2 regions of the Planococcus sp. TJ-201 genome follow, and region 2 is predicted to be linked to the other one. Evidence: a T-box and tRNA genes for the amino acid it is inferred to sense, from the RefSeq annotation. Region 2 holds a T-box; the other holds one or more tRNA genes.
What was found. The T-box of region 2 lies ahead of AC4EG4_RS08060 (valine--tRNA ligase). A T-box ahead of a tRNA ligase gene usually reads a tRNA of that ligase, here a tRNA-Val.
Positions count from the first base shown of each region.

Region 1 (4,654 bases), on a different contig from region 2:
GTCTGATTGCCAAAGAGTCTATTTGTTCCTATACTGATGAAGAAATGAAAGCGGGGATCCTTATGAAATTAAAACTAATGCTAGCGGCTTTACTGTTCCTGGCCGGCTGCAGCATGCTGGAATCGACTGATACGTCCGGTACGACCAACCGCATTGGTGTGGAAGTGACACAAGTCATCGACGGCGATACCATTAAAATCATCTACGAAGGCGAAGAAGTGACCGTTCGGTACTTGCTGATGGATACGCCGGAAACCAATCACCCGCGACTTGGCGAGCAGCCTCTTGGCAAAGAAGCGACCGAAGCCAACAAACGGCTGATCGAATCCGGTGACGTATCAATTGAATTTGACGTTGGCGACCGCTTTGATGATTATGACCGGCTGCTGGCTTATATTTACGTTGATGGCGAAAGCGTTCAAGAACAGCTGCTCGAGTCTGGTCTGGCCAGAGTCGCCTACGTATTCCCTCCAAACACCCGCTACCTCGATGACTTTGAGCAAGCGGAACAAATCGCAAAAGACGATGAAACTGGCGTGTGGCAATACGAAAACTATTCAACTGACCGAGGCTTTAATGCGGATGCCTATGGACAGGAAGAAACCACTACTTTCAATGAAGAACAGACCAATGGCGACTGCGATATCAAAGGCAACATCAACCGCAGCGGCAACAAAATCTACCACCTGCCAAGCGACTCTTCGTATGAACAGACCAATCCCGAAGAATGGTTTTGTTCGGAGCAGGACGCACAAGATGCTGGATTTCGAGGCGTTGGGCAATAAAGACTGATATATAGTGTTTTTACTCTGTAAAAAGCCTGGCTTTTCTACGATGAAGTAGAAAAGCCAGGCTCTTTTATTTCTAACTTATTTTGAGGATAAAAAATTTAAAGCAGCTTTCAAAAAACGAAAAACTGAATGAGTATTTTTAAAAATAACAATTCACAAAGCTACTTCATAAATCCGCTCTATTTAATCATAGTCAAATATCAGGATTTTTAATCTGTTTCCGTTGCTCCCAGTTTTTTTCTTTGGGTCCTGCTTTCCAGAAAAGCGGAGCATCTTTCGGTAACTTTCCGAAAATAAAGCCCGCAAAAGGTATAAACCGATGGAACGCCCAGATGAAAAAGTAACAGAATACAACTGCAAGTCCAAACTGAAGCCATATCATGATATGCCAGGAGAGTCCTGTTTCCTTTGTTGGGAAGAATAACATCACGTAATACAGGATAAATGGATGCACCAAATAATAACCAAACGAATAAGAAGCTACATATTTAAGCTTGGCAGTAGTCTTCCCACCAAAGAACGCAGCAAATTTTTCGGAAATATAAAAGAAGAAAAGTGCACCTACAGTCAAATAGATAATCCCAATAAGGCGATAATATTCTATAGGTATGTCAACCCGCTCACCGAACAAATTCCGGTAATGTATGGATACAAAAATTATGCCACAGAAAAGCGAGACAGCACCGGCCAGCGCAATTTTTCGATTGGTTATTTTAGCGGATACGGTTTCATAGTGAAGGCCAATCCATGCACCTAATGAAAATGCCGCAAAATAGTTCAAGAAAAAGTGCGTTGATGTTAAGCGGTACTCCATATTTAATGTGAAAAAGATAAATTCAATCAAAAAGCCAATGAGCCACAAGTATTTCCGCAGAAATTTCGAATAACGCACTATGACTAGAATGAGTGGAAATATAAGATAAAATTGCACAATCAGATAGATGAACCAAAGCTGATAATGACTTTCACCGTTTAGCAGCCTATGCCACGCTTCCTCAAGAACAAAAGTTCTGGCACCTAGATGGACATTGAAAAATTCATAAAAAATAGACCAGATGATGTAAGGAATAATAATATACGTTACCCGTTTTTTAAAATAGGACTTAAAAACATCTTTTGTTAATACACGTGTCCGATAGTTGTAGAAAAACACAATGCCGACCAACATAACAAACAGTGACGACTCCACACGGATTATTCGGTTAATGAAGTGATAAAATTGATGTTGATATGTGAAAGGTTCAAACAAGTGAAAAATTTGAGCGGTAGTATGTACGAGAACTACCATCACCATTGCCATAATACGAATATAATATATAGAATTAATTTCACGATTCAGTGCAACCCAACTCCTTACTGTTAACATTCGATTAAATGTTAACTTGCGTTTATTAAATCTCCATATCCTTCTAGTTGAAAGTTGGGATTTTATCATTTTATTATTGATTTAACTTTTAACAGTTAGCATACTTTTAAAATTGTTATGATTATTTACTATCTTCCTCAGAAAAACAGCTTAGATTTATAAATTCTTCTATCCGTTATTGTACTATATTTTCCTTAGTATTTGTTACGGATTCTAAATAACCTAAAAATCAGAACAAAAATGAACCAACTCAAATTTCAAGTTGGCTCATTTTATTAGTCAAGAATCGCAGATCCCATCCTCTTTCTACTATATTTTCAACAAACAAGGCAGAAACAACAATCATAAAAACTTTTCAACTTTTTTCAAAAAGCTATTGTAGTGCTCGTCTCAAACGTATATACTAAATAATGTCGAAGTACTGTAAGCGTCATTACATAAACGTTTACCACGATTCCTTAGCTCAGCTGGGAGAGCGCTACCTTGACAGGGTAGAGGTCGCTGGTTCGAGCCCAGTAGGAATCATATAAAAGCAACCGCGTAGCCTTTGGGCTGTGCGGTTTTTCTTTTGCGATAGACTTGGCAGTTTCTAATCAACAATCACAATTGAAATGACTTCATCCATCGGCAGCCTGTGGTTCGCCAATTGATCTCCATAAATCAGCATCCGGCTTGTCGCATCGATTCCTTTAATCACCCCTCTGTTTGTATAGATCACCCCGGCCTTCCAGCTGTGGATAATGACGTTGCATTGGCGTTTGAGTGCAATGTCCATTTCTTCCTGTATCAACTCCAGATCGAATTCATTTAGATCGGGTTTTGGCACCCATTCGTCTTTTTCATACCATGCCCGGATCAACTCAACATGCTCTGGCAACATTAACGCTGTCCACTTAATGCGCCCACGGTCTTTGATGTCTCCTACTGTTTTCAAGTATTTATTGCGCTTCATTGGGCCACCTCCTTATTCTTTATTATGTCCGCCAATCAATTTTGTTCTTGCAATGGCCGTTCCTGCCGCAGTACCCGAGATTCCCCGGTAAATCGCCGAGTAGCCATATCGTTTTCGGATCCTATCCATCGCTTCTCCAAGGCTTCTGTTTTCAAATTTTTTCTCATCGAAAAGGCTTAGCTGCATTGTTGATTCTTCTTCTAGGTTGCTAATCGCCAGTGAAATCTGCCGAATGGGTTTGTGCTGAAAATTCTCCCTGAAAATCTGCAAGCAAACCTGGTACATCTTTAAAGTGTCGTTTGTTGCTTCGTCAATAGAGCGTGAGCGTGAAAATCCTCCGCCAAAAGCGGTCTTGCTGTAAACCATGCTCAAATGGATGGTTCGCCCTGCACGGCGGGCTTGCCGCGTTCGCATAGCGACATCTTCGCACATTTCCAGGATAATCGTCATGATGTCTTTTTCTTCTATGTAATCCCGATACAAAATTTGTCCTTTCCCGTAACTGATCTGGCCTTCGATTAAAGGCGATCCCATATCTGATAAATCGATGCCATTGGCATGCTGATGGAGCTGGTTTCCCATAATGCCAAACTGTTCTTCCAGGAGGGCAACGTCTGTGCACGCCAAATCGCCAACAGAATAGATGCCCATACTGTTCAAGGTTTTTTCTGTCCGGTGCCCAATTCCCCACATTTTACTCAACGGTCTTACTGGCCACAACTTCATGGCAATGTCCGTGTGAGTCCAATAGGCGAAACCTTTTTCTTTCGCTTCCAAATCCAGTGCCAATTTGGCCATCAGCATATTTGGCCCTCCCCCAACTGCAGAAGGCAATTTGAAATCATCCAGAATTTCCTGCTGGATGCGGTGCATGGTGGAGGTCGGCGGACCCCATAGCTTTTCAGTTCCGGTCAACTCGATAAAACTCTCGTCTACACTGTAGATATGAATCGATTCTTTCGGCACATAAGTCCCCAACAATTCGGTGATGGCCATGGACTTTTGCAAATACAGTTTCATTTTTGGCTCGCTCAGCAAAATATCGGGATGATCCGGAATTTCAAAAAGCCGGGTGCCGGTTTTCACACCAAACCGCTCCTTCATCATCGGCGATGCCGCTAAAACAACACTCCCTTTCCGCTCCTGATTTCCAACTACCGCGAGGCAGACTTCGAGCGGATCCAAACCCAGCTCAACGGCGGAAACGCTGGCATAAAAGCCGCACATATCAATACAAAATATATAACGTTCTGGCAATTCAAAAGCCATTACAATTACCACCTCTCGAAAGGGAACGTTTGTTCTTATTCTATACCACGAATATCACGACGACAATCCCTTTTACGAAAATATAAATTTGGTATATAGCAAGTGCGAATTCCTATAGAAAGGTTTTCCAACAATCGTTCTTTTTGTTAAGCGGACACAACAGCCGATTCGTCAAATTTTCTAACTACTTTACATTTGGCCCGAGGCATTATATGATTAGCCAAGTAAAAGATTTGGCATCGATCGTTCTTAGGAGATTGTCGAAATCAATAGGAA
Region 1 is NZ_JBZDOG010000001.1:610,287-614,940, forward strand. Features, by position in the region: gene AC4EG4_RS03290 (thermonuclease family protein) at 63-785, shown strand; gene AC4EG4_RS03295 (acyltransferase) at 985-2,157, opposite strand; tRNA gene AC4EG4_RS03300 (tRNA-Val) at 2,610-2,682, shown strand; gene AC4EG4_RS03305 (YolD-like family protein) at 2,747-3,109, opposite strand; gene AC4EG4_RS03310 (Y-family DNA polymerase) at 3,122-4,378, opposite strand.
Region 1: it encodes a tRNA-Val, which carries the amino acid that the T-box ahead of AC4EG4_RS08060 (valine--tRNA ligase) is inferred to sense. The anticodon was not compared.

Region 2 (4,654 bases):
ATGCGTATTGGCGTCTTTTGCGGAAATCGTCAATGGCACTTTTTTGCTCATCGGCGACTGCACTTCTGAACGAATGGTCCGCACTGAACGGATGACGTCCATCAATAGCTTCATGCTGGAAGACTGGCTTTGGTCGGTCAACGAATCATCCACCGTCGGCCAAGCCGCAATCGTAATCGATTCGCCTTGGTGCGGCAAGTTCTGCCAGATTTCTTCCGTGATGAATGGCATGAACGGATGCAGCAAACGCATCGTGTTATCCAGTACATAGGCAAGAACCGAACGCGTCATTTTCTTCGCTTCCTCGTCTTCCCCGTATAATGGCAACTTCGACATTTCGATGTACCAATCACAGAAATCGTCCCAAATAAAGTTATACAGCGAACGTCCCACTTCACCAAACTCATAGCGTTCTGCAAGTTCTGTTACTTGTTCGATGGTTTCATTCAACCGGGTCAAGATCCATGAATCCGCTACGGATTTCTTGCCGGAAAGGTCGATTTGGTCATACGTCATGCCTTCCATGTTCATCAATGCGAAACGGGAAGCATTCCAGATTTTATTGGCAAAGTTCCAAACAGACTCCACTTTGTCGTTCGAGTAGCGCAGATCTTGTCCAGGTGACGAAGCCGTTGCCAAGAAGTAGCGCAAAGAATCCGCTCCGTATTCAGAAATCACATCCATTGGATCAACGCCGTTGCCTAGCGATTTGGACATTTTGCGTCCTTCCGCATCGCGCACAAGTCCATGGATCAAGACATCCTTGAACGGTTTTTCGCCGGTAAATTCAAGTGCCTGGAAAATCATGCGCGATACCCAGAAATTGATGATGTCATAGCCTGTAACCAATGCATCGGTCGGGTAGTAGCGGCTCAAATCATCGTTTTCTTCCGGCCAGCCAAGCGTTGAGAACGGCCATAGGGCAGAAGAGAACCATGTATCCAGTACGTCTTCGTCCTGTGTCCAGTTTTCCGGGTCAGCCGGTGCTTCGTGGCCTACGTAAATTTCACCTGTTTCGTTATGGTACCAGGCCGGAATTTGATGCCCCCACCAAAGCTGGCGCGAGATGCACCAGTCGCGGATGTTTTCCATCCAGTGCAGGTAGGTTTTCTCGAAACGGTCCGGTACGAAGTTAACGCCCGCATCTGTTTTCTGTGCTTTCACAGAAGCAGCAGCCAAAGGCTTCATGTCTACGAACCACTGTGTGGACAGGTAAGGTTCTACCACTGCCCCACTGCGCTCTGAATGGCCAACCGAATGCAAGTGTTCTTCGATTTTGAACAACACATCCATGTCTTGTAGATCTTTAACGATCTGTTTGCGGCACTCGAAACGGTCAAGCCCTTCGTATTTGCCGGCATTCTCGTTCATTGAACCGTCTTCGTGCATAATCAGCACGCGTTCCAGGTTGTGGCGATTGCCGATTTCAAAGTCATTCGGGTCGTGTGCAGGCGTAATTTTCACAGCGCCGCTTCCGAATTCCATGTCCACGTAATCGTCCGCCACAATTTCCATTTCGCGGCCGATGATTGGCAAGATAACTTTTTTGCCGATCAAATGCTGGTAGCGCTCGTCTTTCGGGTGAACCGCAACGGCTGTATCGCCAAGCATTGTTTCCGGGCGCGTTGTCGCGATTTCGATGTGGCCGCTGCCATCTGCAAGCGGGTAACGCATATGGTAAAACGCACCTTGTACATCTTTGTAGATCACTTCAATATCGGAAATGGCGGTTTGTGTTGCTGGGTCCCAGTTGATGATATATTTGCCGCGGTAGATTAATTTTTTCTCGTACAATTTTACGAAAACTTCGCGTACCGCTTTTGATAAGCCATCATCCAATGTGAAACGCTCACGGGAATAATCAAGGCCAAGGCCCAGTTTCGACCATTGCTCACGGATATGGCCCGCGTATTGGTCTTTCCATTTCCATGATTCTTCAAGAAACGCTTCACGGCCCAAATCGTAACGTGAACGCCCTTCTTCTTTCAGCTTGCCTTCTACCTTTGCCTGCGTTGCGATGCCGGCGTGATCCATTCCTGGAAGCCACAGCGCATCAAAGCCTTGCATGCGCTTCATGCGCGTCATGATGTCCTGCAGCGTTGTGTCCCAGGCATGCCCTAAATGCAGCTTGCCGGTCACGTTTGGCGGGGGAATCACAATGGTATACGGCGTTTTGCCGCTTTCTGGTTTGGCTTCGAAGAATTTGTTGTTGACCCACCAATCGTAACGCCCTTTTTCAATCGATTGCGGATCGTACTTGGTCGACATTTGTTCAGTCATTGGAATTCCTCCTCTAAATTTCTGGCAGAACGCAAAAAACTCCTATCGTCTGTAAAGGACGAAGGAGTTTTTCGCGGTACCACCTTTATACACAGGTCCACTTGCACACCTGGCTCTCAAGTTTCATAACGGATGTTCAGTCCGGTTCCCGCTACTGTGTTTCACGGCAACTGCTCCGAGGTGACATTCAAATGTGTGCTCATGAAAACCTCTCACCACTCGGTCTTCTCTCTGAAATGCACCCACATCCTACTATCCTCTTCAACGCATGATTATCTGATTACTCCCATTGTACTCAATATCCGGTTTTAGCGTCAAGTTTTTTTACAATGAATGCCACAATCGGAGCCGCAATTAGCAAAATAAAGAACAGACGGAACAATTGGAAGCCCGTGATCAGTGCTACATCGCCTCCAGCTGCAAGCGCCGTGATGGCCATCTCAGCAATGCCGCCAGGTGCCGCACTCAAGAAAAAGTCGAGAAATATGTATTCGGGCAGCCAGTGGGCAAGAATCATCGCAATTAACACCGTAAACCCGATCAGCAAGACGTTGTTCAACACAATCGCGGCACCCAGCCGGAATGTTAGCTTTTCACCAATGCCTTCCATCTGCAAACCGAGGTTTGCCCCAATAAACACCTGCGCGATGGCAATGAGCCAGTAAGGCATGTCAATTAGGACATCACCCGAAAAGGACTGAACAACAGCCATCGCCAAAATGGGCGCCAGCAATTCAGCAGCTGGAAAACCGATCCGTTTCATTCCGGTGAAAAGCAAAATCCCAACTACGAAAGCCATTAGAAATAGCATCGGCGAAAATGTAAATAGCTGCTGTTGCGTTTCTCCCGCGCCTCTGCCATTCAAAAAAACGGTCAGGAATGGCACAATCGTTACCACCATGAAAATCCGAATGGTCTGCATCATTGTCACGACGGTGATATTTGCGGACGGAATCTCCTCAGCAAGAACGACCATCTGTGCCAAGCCTCCTGGAATCGACCCAAGCAGACTGGTCGCCAAGCTTTCATCGACCATTCTCTTAAACAAGAGGCCCAGTCCAATCGACAGCGCGACGACCGATACCGTCATAAATGCCATATATGGCAAATCCACGGCCATCAACAGCACTGCATCCCGTGTAAAGGATGAACCGATTTGAATGCCCAGCATCACCAGTCCCGCTGTCCGCAAAAACTTTGGCCAGTAAAGGGGCAGTTTCGTGAACTGATTGACCAACAACAAGGCAAACATCGGTCCTAATAGCCAGGGCAAAAACATCCCGACCGCTTCAAAAACCGCTCCTGCTGCTACTGCAATGATGGCAGTAAGTATAAATGGCCTCATTGTCTCTCCTCTTTTCCGCGTGTTGTTGCTGTTATCTATGTTACACGAAATTTCAACGTGTGTGGGCGATGAACAGAATTCCATGATTTCTGCTCCGTTAAATGAAGCCAACAAAAAAGAGACACCTGAAAAAGTCCAGATGTCTCCATTTTATATTAGCGTGCCAGTTTAGCAAATACGGTATGGAATGCTTCCACGGTTTTTGCAATATGCTCTTCCGTGTGGGCAGTCGATAAGAACATGCCTTCAAACTGGGACGGCGGCAAGAAGATGCCTTCTTCTGCCATCAAACGGTAGTAATCCGCAAACAAATCGGTGTCAGATGTTTTCGCTGTTTCAAAATCAACCACGTCTTCGTTGGTGAAGAAGAAACCGATCATCGAACCGGCACGGTTAACGGTATGCGGGATGTTGTATTTCGTTGCTGCTTCCCGGAATCCTTTTTCAAGCTGGTCGCCGCGTTCAACAAACACATCGTAGCTTTCCTCTGTCAAACGGGACAAGGTTTCGAAACCTGCGCGCATCGCAAGCGGATTGCCGGACAAAGTGCCTGCCTGGTAAATCGAACCACTTGGAGCTACTTGCTGCATGATTTCACGCTTGCCGCCGAATGCGCCAACCGGCAATCCGCCGCCGATCACTTTGCCAAGGCACGTCATGTCTGGAGTAACACCAAAGTAACCTTGTGCACAATTAAAGCCAACACGGAAACCAGTCATGACTTCGTCAAAAATAAGTACTGTGCCGTTTTCTGTGGTCAAATTGCGCAATTCCTGCAAGAAGCCTTCATTTGGCGGCACGACACCCATATTGCCGGCAACCGGTTCTACAATAACGGCAGCCAAATCGTCGCCGAATTCCTGGAACGCCAATCTTAGGCTTTCCAAGTCATTGTAAGGGACCGTAATGGTGTTTTTCGCAATCGATGCAGGAACGCCTGGTGAATCCGGCAAACCTAAGGTTGCAACGCCTGAACCCGCTTTGATCAAGAGGCTGTCTCCATGGCCGTGGTAGCAGCCCTCGAATTTA
Region 2 is NZ_JBZDOG010000002.1:467,204-471,857, forward strand. Features, by position in the region: gene AC4EG4_RS08060 (valine--tRNA ligase) at 1-2,280, opposite strand, end outside; T-box leader at 2,332-2,554, opposite strand; gene AC4EG4_RS08065 (AbrB family transcriptional regulator) at 2,576-3,625, opposite strand; gene hemL (glutamate-1-semialdehyde 2,1-aminomutase) at 3,781-4,654, opposite strand, start outside.